Regions from separate parts of the Bacillus sp. ISL-47 genome, predicted to be linked through region 1. Evidence: a T-box and tRNA genes for the amino acid it is inferred to sense, from the RefSeq annotation. Region 1 holds a T-box; the other holds one or more tRNA genes.
What was found. The T-box of region 1 lies ahead of leuS (leucine--tRNA ligase). A T-box ahead of a tRNA ligase gene usually reads a tRNA of that ligase, here a tRNA-Leu.

Region 1 (12,383 bases):
GCATTAGCGGCCCTGCCGTTTTGCGCTGCAGCCAGTATGTAGTGAAAGCAATGAAAAAATGGAATCTAAAAGAAGTTACAATGAATCTGGATACAGTTCCTGACACTAAAGAAGAACCCTTATTCCAGGAAGTTTCCAAAATGATTAAGGATGAACCGAAGAAAAGCATTAAGAATCTGCTTAAAGGGCTTCTGCCCGAAAGGTATTTACTGTTTCTTCTTTACCAAAATGAAATTGACCCTGCAGCACAGGGCGCCACTATCTCCAATGAAAAAATCAGAAGCTTTGTAAAAAGCTGCAAATCCTTTCAGTTTACGGTCAATGGCACTTTGCCGCTTGATAAAGCCTTTGTGACCGGCGGCGGTGTATCTGTTAAAGAAATTGAACCGCAAACGATGGCTTCGAAAAAGATGGAAGGCCTCTTCTTTTGTGGAGAAATCCTTGATATACACGGCTATACAGGCGGATATAACATTACATCCGCTCTCGTAACAGGCAGGCTTGCAGGGATCAATGCTGCAGGCTCCTCAAAAACCGTTTAGTAAAAATATAAGCCTGATGCTTGCCATGCATCAGGCTCTATATATGACCATCGCAGAAAAACAGTATATCTGCTCGTCATCATCCTCTTGTACTGCTGCCACATTATATTTTATATCCAGCAGCTTTTTCTCTTCGATTTTCTCTAAAAAGTGGTTCATATCCTTTTCTAGATCCTTTTCGTGTTCATGATCGAATAATTTCACCTTTATCACAGAACTCTTCCTTTCTGGCTTTTTTAATCAGTTTGGACAATTTTCTTAATTTTTAAAATTATAAACCCAAAAAAACGAAGCCTTGTCGGCTTCGCTTTTGTGTGTTATTCAGTTTTGCCCTGCCAGTTCATCATGCCGCCAACCATATTGCGGACCTTATAGCCTTGTTCATTCATATAGTGGCATACATTTCCGCTGCGGTTGCCGGAGCGGCAAATGAAAATGTATTCAGTGTCTTTATCAAATTTATCAAGGTTTTCCGGAATGGTCCCCATGCGGATATGCCTCGCTCCTGGAATCTTGCCAGATGCAACCTCATCATCTTCCCTTACATCCACAAGCTCAAGCTTCTCTCCTGCTTCCAGCTTCTTTTGCAATTCTTCTGTTGTAATTTCTTCAATACGGTCCATTACTAACACCCTTTCTAAAAAGCTTCTAAATATCAGGCATGTAGCATTGATAAATGCCGCCACTTCTATAATACCCTATATGGCACAAAAAATATAAAGTTCAGCTTTCTTTATGGAGTGGTTTTCTCCATAAAGATTAGCTGAACTTATCGGGCATTTACAGGCAGTTGGCTGATGCTTTTATTTTCAGGGTGCTCTCAAATTTCAGACTTGACCGCTGATATGCGATATGGCTAACTCTTTACACACTTCTCTGAGGGTAATGCCGGAAACTGGTACCACGTAACCCAATGCGCCTAGTTGATGATATTGGGGCTCGACTTGATGATATATAAAGAAATATGACAATAAAAATGTCAGTGTTGACGATATAGCCTTTTTCAAATTAATTTCAAGCTGTTTTATGCACTAACAGTACCTCTTTTTATTCCTTTTTTTCAGCATTTACACAAAAAACCACCCCTTTTTCCTAAAAAAGAGGTGGTTTCAGCTAAAAAGTCTTAATTTGCAACGATATTTACAAGTTTACCTGGTACTGCAATAACTTTGCGGACTGTTTTTCCGTCAATTTGCTCTTTTACCTTGTCATCGCCCATTGCGATTTGCTCCAATAGATCTTTCTTGGCATCTGCAGGAACCATTAGTTTGGCTTTTACTTTGCCGTTGATTTGGATCACGATTTCTACTTCGTCGTCAACCATTTTCGCTTCATCGTATGCAGGCCATGCTTCATAGGCAATCGATCCGCTATGGCCGAATTTTGACCAAAGCTCTTCTGATATATGAGGAGCGATAGGCGAAAGCATTTTTACAAAGCCTTCAACATAGCTTTTTGGAAGGACAGCAGCTTTATATGCTTCATTAATAAATACCATCATTTGTGAAATGGCTGTATTGAAGCGTAATCCTTCGTAGTCCTCAGTTACCTTTTTAACGGTTTGGTGGTATACCTTTTCCAGATTCGTGCCTTCTTCAGTGTCCTGGATTTTCGGACTTAATTCGCCGTTTTCTTCAACAAATAAGCGCCAGATGCGGTCTAGGAATCTTCTTGAACCGTCCAAACCATTTGTAGACCAGGCTATCGATGCTTCAAGCGGCCCCATGAACATTTCGTATAGGCGAAGTGTGTCTGCACCATGGCTCGCAACAATCTCATCCGGATTGACTACATTACCTTTTGACTTACTCATTTTTTCATTATTTTCGCCAAGGATCATCCCCTGGTTGAATAGCTTTTGGAAAGGCTCTTTCGTATGGACAACGCCTACATCATAAAGGACCTTATGCCAGAAGCGGGCATATAGAAGGTGAAGAACCGCATGTTCTGCTCCCCCGATATAGATATCAACCGGAAGCCATTCTTTTAATTTTTCAGGATCTGCAAGAGCTTCACTGTTTTTAGGATCGATATAGCGCAAGTAGTACCAGCAGCTTCCTGCCCATTGCGGCATTGTGTTTGTTTCTCTGCGGCCTTTTTTACCTGTTTCAGGGTCCACAACGTTAACCCACTCATCAATGTTGGCTAATGGAGACTCACCTGTGCCGGATGGTTTAATTTCCGTTGTCTTCGGAAGTACTAATGGCAGCTGCTCATCTGGAACGGCTGTCATTGTTCCGTCCTCCCAATGAATAATCGGGATTGGCTCTCCCCAGTAACGCTGGCGGCTGAATAGCCAGTCACGAAGTCGGTACGTAACCTTTTTCGTTCCAATGCCTTTTTCTTCAAGCCACGCGATGATTTTTTCGATGGCATCTTCTTTGTTTAAGTCATTAAGGAAATCAGAGTTTACATGCACGCCATCGCCAGTGTAGGCTTCTTTCTCAACGTCTCCGCCTGCAACTACCTCTTTAATTGGAAGTTCGAATTGCTTGGCAAACTCATAATCGCGTTCGTCATGAGCCGGAACAGCCATAATCGCGCCTGTTCCATAGCTTACTAAAACGTAGTCTGCAATCCAGATCGGCATTTTTTCGCCGTTAACGGGATTGACTGCATAGGCGCCAGTGAATACACCCGTTTTTTCTTTAGCCAAATCAGTACGCTCAAGATCGCTCTTGCTCTTTACTTTGTCAATGTACGCCTGAACCGCTTCACGCTGCTCATCCGTTGTAATTTTATCAACAAGCGCATGCTCTGGAGCCAGGACAGCATATGTTGCACCGAATAATGTGTCTGGGCGTGTTGTAAAAACAGTGAAAGTACCGTCATGGCCATCTATATTAAAGGTAACCTCTGCACCTTCTGAACGTCCGATCCAGTTTCTCTGCATGTCTTTAAGGCTTTCTGGCCAATCCAACAAATCAAGATCCTCAAGCAGGCGATCCGCATAAGCCGTAATTTTCAGCATCCACTGTCTCATTGGACGGCGCTCTACCGGATGGCCGCCACGCTCACTTTTTCCGTCAATAACCTCTTCATTGGCAAGAACAGTTCCCAATGCAGGGCACCAGTTAACAGCTACTTCATCAATGTAAGCTAGCCCTTTTTCATAAAGCTTTAAGAAAATCCATTGTGTCCATTTATAATATTCAGGATCTGTTGTATTGACTTCACGTTCCCAATCATATGAAAAGCCTAGTGCTTTAATCTGGCGGCGGAATGTATTGATATTTTGCTCTGTAAATTCTGCCGGATCATTCCCTGTATCAAGTGCATATTGCTCTGCAGGCAAACCGAATGCATCCCAGCCCATTGGGTGAAGGACGTTATAGCCCTGCATACGCTTCATGCGGGAAAGGATATCTGTTGCTGTATAGCCTTCCGGATGGCCAACATGAAGGCCTGCACCAGATGGATAAGGGAACATATCAAGCGCATAAAATTTGCGCTTGCCTTTATCTTCAGTTGTTTTAAATGTCTTATTTTCGTCCCAGTAGCTTTGCCACTTTTTTTCAATCTCCTGGTGATTGAAACTCATCTTTGTTTCCTCCTATTAGTGAAAATAAAATAAAAAAACCTCTCATCCCATAAAAGGGACGAGAGGATTATGTATAAATCTCCCGCGGTACCACCCACATTAGTGACCATGTCACTCGCTTCATTCATCCTTAACGCGGAATACGGCAAGCATTACTGCTACTTCACACTTGCTGCTCAAAGGCGAGTTCATGATGTGCCCGGCTGACTTGCACCGTCCGTCAACTCTCTACAATCGGGCTGAAGCACCATTACTATTCCTTATCTAAGCATTTATATATATGAGAATATAGCTATTGTAATAAATTTCCCGCCAGGTTGCAAGTAGGCTTATCCTGACAGGAAATTTAATATCTAAAATATGCAGAGAACACCGAATGTGTGCACAATTCCACATGTAATTTATTTTCTAAAAGATTGTTGTTTTTGAATAGATTTGTGAATAGAAACATTGTAAATAAGGTTGGTTGATTGGAGCGTAAGGTGCGAGACTCCAGCGGGAGGAGTGGGACAGGTGAGACCCCGCAGGCGCTGGCGCCGAGGAGGCTCACCGCCCGCCCCGCGGAAAGCGAGCATCCTGGAGCGGAAATCAACCTTTTCTTTCTACTTATTGAAAAAGCAACAAAATTTGTGAAAACAGAAATAAACAGCACCCCAATTACCCAGTGTTTCGCCCTAAATCTACTTCAAATCAGCAAGATGCGGATGGAAGAACCATAGAAGAATTGCGATAATAGGAACAGAAACCGCCAAAGCGATGCCGGGCTTTTTATAATGCATTCGCAGCATAATGAACATTATTGTATTGAAGAGTACAGACCACCAGAATCCCCAGCTGTTATCATATACGAACAATCCCTTCTTAGAAAACAAATACTCCAGCACTGAAAAATAACTGATCCAAACACCTATATATAGGAATTTTTTCTTTAGGTTCTTTTCAGGGAAGTAACGAAGATAGATCATAACGACGACTGGAATGATAATCAAGGTGAAGGTGATTTCAATCAGAGTGTGGTTTAGCCAATCGAAGGTAACGGCCCTGTAAGCCCAAAGCGTATGATTATAAAACAAAAAATTATAAAGGAAGTTTGCGATCATATAAAATTGGACGGTTGGATAATATTCCTTCCATCTTTTCCAATCAACAAATTTCCATGCGAAAAAAATATAAACAAGAACCACCAATAGTAAATACAAAATATCTCCACCAATTACCTGCAGGATTTAGGTATTTCCAATATACCCAAATTTTACGCTATTTTATTCAACTCCAGGATCAATAGAAAAAGAGGGCAGTAGCAGCCCTCTTTAATATGTAGATAAGATTCGATTCACTTGCAGTTCATAAAGGGTGTTTTAGGCCCCTATTATTACTGAACGGTATAGCCTCCATCAATAACTGCCGCCTGGCCCGTAATCCCTTTTGCTGATTCGCCAGCAAGGAAAATCGCATAGTCTGCAATTTCTTCAACGGTTAAAAGTCTCTTTTGCGGCACTAGTGGATAAATAACCTCTTCAAGTGCCTTTTCAAGCGGTACATTTCTCGTTTTGGCAAGATCATTCAGCTGGTTTCTTACCAGCGGAGTATCTACATAGCCCGGACAAATCGCATTAACAGTGATGCCTTCTTCGGCTGCCTCAAGTGCAGCGACCTTCGTAAGGCCAATTACTCCATGCTTCGCGCTATTATAAGCAGCTTTTCCTGCAAACCCTACCAATCCGTTAATTGAAGCCATATTGATGATTCTTCCTGATTTTTGCTTTTTCATAACAGGCATAACATGCTTAATCGCAACGAACGGCGCGGTCAGCATGACCTTAATGAGAAACTCAAATTTTTCAGTTGGAAAATCCTCAATAAACGAAACATGCTGCAGTCCTGCATTATTGATCAGGACATCCAGCGTCCCGAAATGGCTGACTGTTTCCTGGATCGCCTCTTGTATTTCCTGTTCAGAAGTAACATCGCATTTTAGCCCGATCGCTTCATACCCTTCACTGTTGAGAGTTTCTGCAGCTTTTTCGACGGCATCTTCCTGAATATCTGTCAAAACAATTTTAGACCCGTTTTCCGCAAACCTTTTTCCAATTTCGTAGCCTATTCCCTGAGCTGCTCCAGTTATAAATACTACTTTATTTTTCACCATAAGTATTCTCCTTTCAAAAACAAAGCTGGGGCCCGCTTGGATGAGCCCCTGCCGTAGTTAGATTCCTAGTCCAAGAGAGAACAAGACAATAGCCAGCGCAAGTCCGATTAGCGGAACGATAACCGTAACAGCTGCTACAGCTCCATATGCAGCCTGGTGGGTTTCCCCGCAAATCGCCCTGACAGTGGTAACGACATAGCCATTATGCGGCAGCGAGTCAAGGGCACCAGATGAAATGGCTACTGTCCTGTGGAGGGCTTCCGCATTGACACCCATATCCATATAATGCGGCGCCAATATTGGCAATGCGATTGCCTGGCCCCCTGAAGCCGAACCGGTCATACCGGCAATTACACTAACAGCAATTGCACCGCCAATCAGCGGACTTCCAGGAATGTTTGTCATCATATCTACTGCTGTTGCAAATGCAGGCACTGCCTTGGCAACCCCTCCAAATCCAACCACAGCAGCGGTATTACCGATAGCGATTAGCGCGCCAAGTGTTCCATCAGACACAGCATTCCAAAAGTTCGTAAAGTACTTGCGGTTTAACAAATATGTAGCAATGACACCGCCCAATAATGCAAGAATAAGTGCAGACTGTTTAAGCGAATCATGGAACACAAACGAGATAATTAATACAACGATTAACGGCACAACGCCCATGAAGGGGTGCGGCAGCTCTTTATTTTCAGTAACTGGATCCTGTTTGCGCGATTCGAAGGTTTCTCCTTTGTTCACAGCCTTCGTGATCATGCGCTTCAGCCACCAGTATCCGAATATCATCATAAACACAGCTGCGATTAAACTGACTTCCCATCCAGCATATGGAGTGGTTCCAAGGTATTCGATTGGAATCCAGTTTTGGATTTCCGGTGACCCGGCAGATGTCATGGTGAAAGTTACGGAACCAAAGGCAAGTGCTGCAGGGATAAACCTTCTTGGAAGATTAGCCTGCTTAAATAAACTTAAGGCCATTGGATATACGGAAAAAGCCACTACAAACAAGCTGACGCCTCCGTATGTTAAGATCGCACAGGAAGCAACAATGGCAAGTACCGCGTATTTCATGCCCAGCTTATCAACCACCATTTTAGACACACTGTCAGCCGCTCCGCTATCCTCCATTACTTTCCCAAATATCGCTCCCAATAGGAACATTAAGTACCATGAAGTAACGAAACCTGAAAAACCGGACATATAATTCCCGACCAGATTGGCCTCTCCTTCCCCAGCAAGCTGCGGAAACAGCGGCATTCCGCTAAAGACAGCTACAAACAGTGCAGACAATGGTCCTACAACCAATAGGTTCATCCCCCGCATCGTTAGGAAAATCAGCAGGGCGAGCCCTCCTATTAAACCGATCATACTTAGCATTGCATTTCCCCCTTTATTATTCTTAAATAGAAAAAACTAATTGGCAACCTCCTTCTTGTAACCGTTTGCAAAAAATAAGCTGAACCTTCGTTTTAAAACAGCAATCCGATAGTGGCTTATTTACTAATTGACATTGCAAGAAACATGCCAAATAGAACTACTTTATAGATAGGGGGATGATGAACTATTTATGAATCTTTATTCCGGAATTCCGGAATAAGCAAATAGCAAGGCCACCAAATATACCAGACAAGTTTTCAGATAATTATGTCTAAACCTTGATTAATTAAAAAGAAAATTACTACAATAAAAACAGTCCAGAAATTCGGAACGCATTCCGGGTTTCCGGACTACCTTTTCCTGGTTCTTCATTCTTCACCTTTTCTTTATTCAATTCCATATTTTTTTAGTTTTTCATACATAGAAGACTTGCTGATGCCAAGGGCTTTCGCTGCTTCGCGACGGTCATTGTTAAATTTGCTTAAGCTTTGTGTGAGGATACGCTTCTCTGTTTCTTCTAATATATCCTTCAGTTTCTTTTTGCCAACCGGATAAACAGCCGAATCTTTCAGGTAATCTGGCAATGATTCCGTTGAGATGGTTTCATTGCTGGTTAAATGCACGGATGCCTCTAAAACATTTTCCAGCTCTCTGATATTTCCCGGCCAGCTGTACTGGTGAAATTTTTCGATTACACCCTCGTCAATTGCACTGATTCTCTTGCCTGATTTTTTGGTGATTTTTTCTATAAAATAATCAATCAGGATAGTCAGATCCTCCAGCCTATCTCGCAATGGAGGAACCATAAACGGCACAACATTGATCCGATAAAATAAATCTTCCCTGAAACGTTTTTCTTCCATCATTTTTTCGAGCGGCCGATTGGTTGCAGCAATAATTCTGACATCCACATTAACAGGTTCAGTCGAACCAACGCTTTCGATTTCACCTTCCTGAAGAGCGCGCAATAGCTTTACTTGCATATTGAGAGGCATATCGCCAATTTCATCCAGAAACAATGTGCCTCCATCTGCGAGCTGGAACTTTCCTTTTTTGCCGCCTTTTTTCGCACCTGTAAAAGCTCCTTCCTCATAGCCGAACAACTCTGATTCCAGCAGATGCTCCGGGATGGCACCGCAGTTTATTTTTACGAACGGCTGATGGCTTCTGTTGCTGAGCTGGTGAATGCTATGGGCAAACAGCTCTTTTCCTGTCCCGCTTTCCCCTCTGATCAAAACGGAAATATCGCTTGCGGCTACCATTTTTACTTTTTCCTTTAGGCTCTGGATTTGTTTGGAGCTGCCCAAAATATCGTCGAGACTATATTTAACACTTCGGTCAATGTCCTGGATGTAGCTCTGGATTTTTGTCAGCATGCTCTTCACATGGCTGTTCATTTGCATCCATTCCTTTGTATCCCTGAAAAATACAGTCCCAAATGCTCCTAACACTTCCCCTCCCGCAACGATAGGAATGCGATTTGCAATCATATAATTGCCTTTAATGTATTGAAGGTCAGCAATTTCTTCCTTTCCTGTCGCGGCAACAATGTGCATCCGTGAATTTTCAATAACCTGGGCAACATGCACCCCCAGCACCTGCTCCCTCTCGGCCTCCAGAAAATCGCAGTAATTTTTATTGATATAAATAATTTTCCCTTCTCTATCAACTACCACCAGCCAGCCAAAAGCGTTTTCAACGATGGTTTCGACAATTTCAATTGGCAATTCAAATAATGCGTTTTTCATCTTAATCTCCTCTTTTAAGGCAAGCTCCATTTTATTAATTATTTTATCATATTTTTCTGACAACAAATTTGGCAATAAAGGTATTCTTCCCGCTTTTATTGCCCATACCATTATTAATCGGAAGCTTGGGGAGGTGTTTTGCATGAAAGGCATTTATTTTATCAATCCACATTGGCAGTCCGGAAAATTAACAAAAGAGGAAAGTTCTCAGTTACAAAAACAGGCGCTGGAAGATTACATTGAAGAACAGAATATTTTCACCGTAAAACTCAATCAATGGCAGCTGAACGATTATTACACGATTCCGCACGCCCTTCTATATGACTTAAAACAACATAGAGCGGACCTGGATGTTTTGCTTCTTTATTCGGAAGAGGTGCTGGAAGACTTTATTGACTCCTATCCAGCCAGATGGCTTATATTAAAAAGCTTTTTCAATGAGGTTGTATTTGCGGACAAGCAAAAGGAAGAATTTTTGGAAGGCGCCGGTTAAGGCTTCAGATATAGACTTGGCCGATAAAACTGATGGACTCGTTGATCTACCTAAAATTTCGTTGATATATTGATTTTTCCGTTGATATCTGGCTTAATTTCGTTGATATATTCAATTTTTCATTGATATCTGGCTATTTCGCTGAGAAATTTTATAAACAGAAAAACCTGCAGCGGCAAACTGCAGGCTTTTCTTATGAAGCATGTGCCAATTCTTTGGTCTCCTTCAATTTCCGGTCATATACCATGGTTGTTATGATAGCAAAAACATATAATACCATCAAAACAGCAAATAGCATGGAAATTCCATAAAGGTCAACCAAAATACCGCCCAATAAAGGTCCAATCATGCGGCCGCCTGTTGCTGTGCTGTTAACGATACCCTGGTAAAAGCCTTCTCGCCCTTTAGGCGCAAGCTGATTGGCAATCGTAGGCACCGCCGGCCAAATGAGCATTTCGCCAATCGTCAGAATCACCATTGCAGCAATAAAGGCAGAAAATTGCTGGGCGTTTGCCGCTACCGCAAAGGATCCAATAAAAATGACCATTCCAGCGATCATCTGGGACTTTAATGTTTTGAACCATTTTACCAAACCGCTTATAAAAGGCTGGCCAAGAACAATCAGCGCTCCGTTGATAGACCAAAGCAGGCTGTATTGCTTGAGAGAAATATTCATTTCCTGGGTATATGCTGCAATAGTGGATTGCCACTGCACATATCCAACCCAGCATAGTAAATATCCGACACATAGAATGAGTAATGCATATAGCTTTGTATAGTTTTTAACCACTCTATTTTCCTGTAGAATCGATGTTTGCTGGCCTGATATTGTATTAATGCCCCGATATCCGAATACGGCTATCAGCAGAAATACAATGTACATGAGTGTATTTGCCAGGAAAATTAGCTGGAACGAATACGATGCCACTAGGCCGCCAAGAGCTGCCCCAATCGCCACACCTGCATTCTGTGCCACATAAATGGCATTGAATGCCTTTCGCCCGCCTTCCTTCCAAACCGATCCCGCCATGGCAAACATCGATGGAAAAACAATCCCCGATCCAAAGCCTACAAATGTCAGAAACACCATATACGCTGGCCAGCCATGCCAAAAGGTCAGGCCAAGAAGCGCTATTACGGTAATCCCAATTCCGAGTAGAATGGACCGATAGCCGCCTATTTTATCAAAGAGACTTCCGCCAAACAAATTGCCCACGACACTGGCAGCCGAGTTCAGCATAAGGACAAGTCCTGCTACAGATAAAGATTTCCCTAAATGCTCATGAATGTAAATGGTATTTAAAGGCCACAAAAAAGAAGAGCCGGTTACATTCACTGCCATCCCAATAATTAAGAGCCATAAGGTACGCGGCATGTAAAAACGCCCCTTTAACATATTTATTTTACTTGCCGGAAGACACTTGCCCCCGGCACTATATTTCGAAATCCAAAATAATTTTAGTTGTTTTTTCCTGTCCTTGCAATAGTTTTCTATTCGATTATTATAGACAGAATAATTCTACTTTTTGACGCATAATAAAGCCCCGATACGAAGTGTATCGGGGCTTTTCCAAGTTTATTCAGGAGGATTGTTCAGGTTCCGGATGGAATTTTGATTTGACAGGCTGTCCGCCCGTGTTTTCATACTTCTTTTTCGATTGCTTTACTGCATCAAAATCCTGTCCTAGTTCAAGGTCCTGGCTGTTGACTCCGTTTCGTGTCTTTTGTTCAGGATTATTTTGCTTTGAACGTTTTTTTACCAAATCGATCACTCCTTTAATGAGGAAGTATTATCATCTGATTTTGGAGCTGCTGCAGCTGAAGCCTCATCCGGTGAAGCTGTTCGCGCTGCTGGGAATTGGCGCTATGGGCCATTTGAGTAATATCATTATAAGCAGCTTCTAAAGATTGAAGAGCACCGGAGTAATCCTCATCATTATAGTGTTCCTGTGTCCGCCCGGACTCAAACTGCTCTTGTGCAAAGCGGATCGCATCCTCACATTGCTGCAAGAGTGTATCCATCGATTCACGAGTTGCCATTTTACGTTCCCCTCCTTGAAGAATGGGTATAGAAGCATGCATGCTTCATGTATTAGTTTGTACATTTTTCCGCAATCCTTACTCCCCTATTTCCTGCCAATTCCCCTTGGATAAGGCTTTACGTTCATGTTAAGATTAATTTTGTTAAAACAAGCATTGCTATATGGGTGCACTTCAGTGCTACGTAATTTTATTAAAGGCTTTGTTAAAGCTAATTGTTGATTATGGCACTGAGTTACGGAAATCAACAGGCAAAATTAAAAGAGCTTTTATTAAAAATGTATGCTTTTAACCTTTATAGATAAGTTCACAAAGGGAGGGAACAGGTATGGATCTAACGAATCCTTTTCCGTTTGCATCTGATCATAAGCGATACCATACTTGGAATTATCATTTACGGAATGAATTTGGCCATAAAGTTTTCAAAGTAGCATTGGACGGCGGCTTTGATTGCCCTAACCGTGACGGTACTGTTGCACATGGCGGCTGCACC
Region 2 (5,438 bases), on a different contig from region 1:
AGTACCCAGTTATTAGGAACTCCAACAGGCAAACGGTCCGTTGCTGCTTCATCATCGCTTAATGAAATCGGCAGGAAGCCCATATTAATATCAGGATTAATTTCAGTAATCATATTCTCTGTCCAGTTTCCTTGCTGCAGCATTGCCGTTTTACCTGAAGCAAATAATGTAACTTGCGTATTGTAATCAGTAGTTAATGGGTTGTCATTTCCGAAGTTGATTTCTGTATCCATTACTTCTTTAAATTCTTTAAATTTGTCATTGCCCGTAATCTTTTCAGATCCGCTATATAAACCTTCGATATAAGCAACCGGATCTTCCTGCTGTGCAAATGGAATATTTAATAAGTGCTGCCCGATTACCCACCATTCTCCATAGCCGGCAGAGAAAGGCGTAATCCCTTTATCTTCTAGTTTCTTAGCTGCATCCTTAAGCTCGGAAATCGTGTTAGGAGGCTCTTTAATTCCCGCTTCTTCAAATAAATCTTTATTATAAATAAATCCATAACCTTCAAGGTTTACCGGCATACCGTAAAGCTTGCCATCTGTATCTGTCATTGGCACTTTTCCGATTGGAAGTACATGCTCTGCCCATGGCTCATTTGAAAGATCAGCAAGGTGTTCTTTCCATAGCTCCAGCTCTTTAAATCCGCCATTGTTAAAAATATCAGGATGTTCACCCGAAGCAAATTTCGCTTTTAAAGCGGCACTATAGTCTGCTCCACCGCCAACTGTCTCAAGCTTAACTTTAATATTTGGATGTTCTTTTTCAAACTCAGTAATCATTTCCTGAAGCTGTTCGGCAATTTCAACTTTAAATTGGAACATATTCAGTGTTACAACCTCATCCTCATTTTTTGAATCACCCTTTGGCTTTTCGTCCCCTGAAGAGCTTGAAGAAGAACAGCCTGCAATAATGCCTGCCGCCAAAATCAATGACAGCAATAGAAAAGCAAAGCGCTTCATATTTGTTTCCCCCCTGAATAATTTTTATATAAATTTTTACCGATTCGTGTTTAGCGGCAAAAATCTCTATAACTACTTAATAGACCCCTGTGCAATGCCCTTAATAATATGCCTTTGCAGAAATAAGAAGAAAATAATAACCGGTGTAATGCCCATTACAAGAGCGGCCAGACCCATATCCCACTGCTTCGTGTATTGTGCAAAGAATGAGCTCGTTGCCAATGGGATCGTGCGAAGTTCTGCATCCTGCAGCACAAGCAGCGGCAATAAGTAATCATTCCAAATCCACAATGTATTTAAAATCACGACTGTTACCGTAATTGGCTTTAAGAGCGGAAAAACAATCCTCCAAAAAACACCAAATTGGCTGCAGCCGTCAATCCTTGCTGATTCTTCAATTTCAATAGGAACTGTTTTTATAAATCCATGATAAAGAAATAAAGATAACGGGACACCAAAGCCAAAATACATAATGATTAATCCCGGAATACTATTTGTCAGATTTAATGCACCGCCCAGCTTCATCAGCGGAATCATAACCGTCTGAAACGGAATGACCATCGCAGATACAAAGAAGACAAACAAAATTTTACTAAGCTTCCCTGGTGTCCGAACCATCTTCCAGGCAGCCATTGAACTAATGACAACAAGACCGATATTGCTGACTACCGTTATTATAAGCGAATTCCAAAAGGCACGCGGGAAATTAATAATATCCCATACCTTCACATAATTTGAGAAAAGAAACTCTTTTGGCCAAGCCGCTGCATCGATCAAAATATCGGCAAAGCCTTTTACGGAATTAACGAGAACGAAGTAGAAAGGAATGAGGAAAATAACACCCAAAACAATTCCGATAACCTCAAGCAGAAACGTATACTTTGTGTATTTTGGGTTCATTACGCCTCAACCTCCCTCTTCTTCGTCATCATAACCTGGACAGTTGTAAAGATCGCAACAACCAGGAAGAATAGAATTGATTTCGCTGTACCCAGGCCGTACCGGTTATTTTGGAATGCTTCCTGGTAGATGTTAATCGCAACGGATTGTGTTGAATTAAATGGACCTCCGCCAGTAAGCGAAATATTCAGGTCAAATATTTTAAATGCCATCGAAATGGTTAAAAAGAAACAGATTGTAAATGCCGGTAAGATAAGCGGGATGATGATTTTGGTCAGCAGTGTCCAATTTGATGCTCCGTCTATCCTCGCTGCCTCTAAGAGATTTTGATCAACCCCCTGAAGAGCCGCAATATAAATGACCATCATATAACCGCTGATCTGCCAGGCAAACACAATCACAATTCCCCAAAAGGCAGTGGTCTCATCACCGAGCCAAGGCAGCTTAAAAATTGAAAGATCAGTAAGGTTTCCAATTGCAGTAAACCCCTTTACAAAAATAAACTGCCAAATAAAACCGAGCAATAAACCGCCAATGACATTCGGAATAAAGAAAACAGTCCGCAATAAATTCCGCGACTTCAATGCTGCATTTAATAATAAAGCCAGTCCAAATCCTATTAAATTACTAATAATAACCGAAGCAAGCATAAACTTTGTTGTAAAAATAAATGAATCAAAGAACTTGGGATCATTCTTAAAAATCTTAAGATAATTTTCAAGTCCTACCCATTCAACTGCAGAACTTACGCCATTCCAGGAAGTAAACGAATAATAAATCCCCATTGAAAAAGGAATAATTTGAATCAGAAGGAAAAATAACAACGCCGGCCCCACAAAAGCCCCATATGTTAAAATCCCCTTTAACTTCGCCTTTTTCCTGGATACTGTTCTTACCTCTGATTGAATAACTGTTTCTTCAATCTGAATCTTTGTCTCCAATCCTTTTCACCGCCCCCTCTACTCTTGCAAACGCTTTCCTACATTATATTTGAAAACGTTTGCATATATGGGTGACTCAGTTGACCAAAATGGTGCAATATTTTGACTTCTGTTTTAGATATGGGAAAAGCTCTCACCGGTGTGAGAGCTTTGTCTTGTAAATTTAGGGTGTATCTCATAAAATAAATCTGTCTTGAACAAAGGATGTGAATTATGTTTTTAAAGCCCCGTCACGATTGCCGCTCTTTCGTCCCCTTTCTTTCCTACTTTGCTGAGTAGGGTGCGGACTCGATTGAAGCCCTTTCGTTCCCTTTCTCTTCCCGTCCTCTGAATCAGGATACCTTCCTTACTTCCTATAGCAGCAACCCTTATATTAGGACTAGTATAGAATCATTTAATTTCATTGTTATTCCTTAAATAACTAAAGGGTTCCGAATCACTCAGAACCCATTCGAAGCCACCTTCCGAACTGTTCAGAATCTAATGCAAGTACATCCATTTTAATAACTTGGTAAAAACACCTCTAAAATTATCATCGATTATAGACTATCTATTTCTTCCATTATAAAAAATTAAAGAGCACAAAAAAAAAGGTTTTCCAATAAGGAAAACCTTTTTTTCATGATACCGGTGGTCGGGGTCGAACCGACACTCCAGAAGGAACACGATTTTGAGTCGTGCGCGTCTGCCAATTCCGCCACACCGGCATATTAAAATGTAGAAAATCTTGTGGTGCCGAGGACCGGAATCGAACCGGTACGGTAGTCACCTACCGCAGGATTTTAAGTCCTGTGCGTCTGCCAGTTCCGCCACCCCGGCGTATATCAGCGTTTCAAGATTTAAATTTGTGGAGGCGGCAACCGGATTCGAACCGGTGGTAAAGGTTTTGCAGACCTCTGCCTTACCACTTGGCTATGCCGCCATAAAGTTTAAAGTTCATCTGGAGCGGAAGACGGGATTCGAACCCGCGACCCCCACCTTGGCAAGGTGATGTTCTACCACTGAACTACTTCCGCAAAATGGCTGGGCTAGCAGGATTCGAACCTGCGAGTGACGGAGTCAAAGTCCGGTGCCTTACCGCTTGGCTATAGCCCATTGACAATTTTATGTTACATATATATGAGTTTGCTGCTTGTTTTATCACTTTAAAATTATGGGGCGACTGATGGGAATCGAACCCACGAGTGTCGGAGCCACAATCCGATGCGTTAACCACTTCGCCACAGCCGCCATCATAAAATTGGCAGGGGTAGTAGGAATCGAACCCACATCAAAGGTTTTGGAGACCTTCGTTTTACCATTAAACTATACCCCTATTTAAATGGTGGAGGGGGGCAGATTCGAACTGCCGAACCCGAAGGAGCGGATTTACAGTCCGCCGCGTTTAGCCACTTCGCTACCCCTCCGCAATATTTATTAACCTTATAAGTATATTACTTTATAAGAAAATGGTGCCGGCTAGAGGACTTGAACCCCCAACCTACTGATTACAAGTCAGTTGCTCTACCAATTGAGCTAAACCGGCTTATAAAGGTGGCTCAGGACGGAATCGAACCGCCGACACAAGGATTTTCAGTCCTTTGCTCTACCGACTGAGCTACTGAGCCACATTCAAAAAATGGCGGTCCGGACGGGACTCGAACCCGCGACCTCCTGCGTGACAGGCAGGCATTCTAACCAACTGAACTACCGGACCAGATTGCGGGGGCAGGATTTGAACCTGCGACCTTCGGGTTATGAGCCCGACGAGCTACCGGACTGCTCCACCCCGCGATAGTATTATTTATGTGATTTTTCTATGCTCACATCTAGCATAAGGACTGTCCCGATCTTAGGAAGCTAACTCAAGCAGCAGCTCGATCGGTACAACTCGCAGTTTATTCAGTGAAGTAACGCTTCGTTGCTCCACCCCGCGATATATATGGTGGAGGATGACGGGATCGAACCGCCGACCCTCTGCTTGTAAGGCAGATGCTCTCCCAGCTGAGCTAATCCTCCAAAATGGTGACCCCTACGGGATTCGAACCCGTGTTACCGCCGTGAAAGGGCGGTGTCTTAACCGCTTGACCAAGGGGCCAATATGAAATTTATAATGGCGGAGAGCAAGGGATTTGAACCCTTGATACGCGGTTAGCGTATACACGATTTCCAATCGTGCTCCTTCGGCCACTCGGACAGCTCTCCATATGGCTCCGCAGGTAGGATTCGAACCTACGACCGTTCGGTTAACAGCCGAATGCTCTACCACTGAGCTACTGCGGAATAGTGGTATAATGAAACAGCCCGGCAGCGTCCTACTCTCACAGGGGGACAGCCCCCAACTACCATCGGCGCTGAGAAGCTTAACTTCCGTGTTCGGTATGGGAACGGGTGTGACCTTCTCGCTATCGCCACCAGACTATTTTTTCAAAGACAAGTATTATTATACCGTCTTTTTATGATTTTTCAAGAGGAAATTTTAAATTTTTCATTCCTTCAAAACTAGATAATGCATGAAGAAGTTTGCCGAGTATCACCAATGCGTTGTCCAGCTCCGGCGGCTAGCCCCTCGAGGTCATAAGCCAATCACTTCCGGAAGGAAATTCACCTTCCTGCAGCGCTTGTCTTATGCTTATCGGGGCTGATCAAGCCG

Region 2: it has a tRNA-Leu gene. The T-box ahead of leuS (leucine--tRNA ligase) is inferred to sense a tRNA for this amino acid. The anticodon was not compared.

What each region holds. Positions count from the first base shown of each region.
Region 1 covers NZ_JAGGQS010000061.1:6,003-18,385, reverse strand. Annotated here, with positions in the region: gene J7I93_RS20310 (BaiN/RdsA family NAD(P)/FAD-dependent oxidoreductase) at 1-542, shown strand, start outside; gene J7I93_RS20305 (sporulation protein Cse60) at 573-755, opposite strand; gene J7I93_RS20300 (rhodanese-like domain-containing protein) at 860-1,165, opposite strand; gene leuS (leucine--tRNA ligase) at 1,666-4,083, opposite strand; T-box leader at 4,135-4,359, opposite strand; gene J7I93_RS20290 (CBO0543 family protein) at 4,764-5,282, opposite strand; gene J7I93_RS20285 (3-hydroxybutyrate dehydrogenase) at 5,456-6,232, opposite strand; gene J7I93_RS20280 (GntP family permease) at 6,290-7,609, opposite strand; gene J7I93_RS20275 (sigma-54 interaction domain-containing protein) at 7,996-9,357, opposite strand; gene J7I93_RS20270 (hypothetical protein) at 9,500-9,850, shown strand; gene J7I93_RS20265 (MDR family MFS transporter) at 10,044-11,225, opposite strand; gene J7I93_RS20260 (glycogen biosynthesis protein GlgD) at 11,431-11,613, opposite strand; gene J7I93_RS20255 (YtzC family protein) at 11,627-11,890, opposite strand; gene mnmL (tRNA modification radical SAM protein MnmL/YtqA) at 12,219-12,383, shown strand, end outside.
Region 2 covers NZ_JAGGQS010000067.1:25-5,462, reverse strand. Annotated here, with positions in the region: gene J7I93_RS21250 (ABC transporter substrate-binding protein) at 1-965, opposite strand, end outside; gene J7I93_RS21245 (carbohydrate ABC transporter permease) at 1,038-1,865, opposite strand; gene J7I93_RS21240 (carbohydrate ABC transporter permease) at 1,865-2,806, opposite strand; tRNA gene J7I93_RS21235 (tRNA-Leu) at 3,432-3,513, opposite strand; tRNA gene J7I93_RS21230 (tRNA-Leu) at 3,537-3,625, opposite strand; tRNA gene J7I93_RS21225 (tRNA-Cys) at 3,655-3,728, opposite strand; tRNA gene J7I93_RS21220 (tRNA-Gly) at 3,748-3,822, opposite strand; tRNA gene J7I93_RS21215 (tRNA-Gln) at 3,827-3,901, opposite strand; tRNA gene J7I93_RS21210 (tRNA-His) at 3,961-4,036, opposite strand; tRNA gene J7I93_RS21205 (tRNA-Trp) at 4,048-4,121, opposite strand; tRNA gene J7I93_RS21200 (tRNA-Tyr) at 4,129-4,212, opposite strand; tRNA gene J7I93_RS21195 (tRNA-Thr) at 4,256-4,331, opposite strand; tRNA gene J7I93_RS21190 (tRNA-Phe) at 4,341-4,413, opposite strand; tRNA gene J7I93_RS21185 (tRNA-Asp) at 4,426-4,502, opposite strand; tRNA gene J7I93_RS21180 (tRNA-Met) at 4,506-4,579, opposite strand; tRNA gene J7I93_RS21175 (tRNA-Val) at 4,729-4,804, opposite strand; tRNA gene J7I93_RS21170 (tRNA-Glu) at 4,809-4,883, opposite strand; tRNA gene J7I93_RS21165 (tRNA-Ser) at 4,900-4,990, opposite strand; tRNA gene J7I93_RS21160 (tRNA-Asn) at 4,994-5,068, opposite strand; rRNA gene rrf (5S ribosomal RNA) at 5,088-5,204, opposite strand.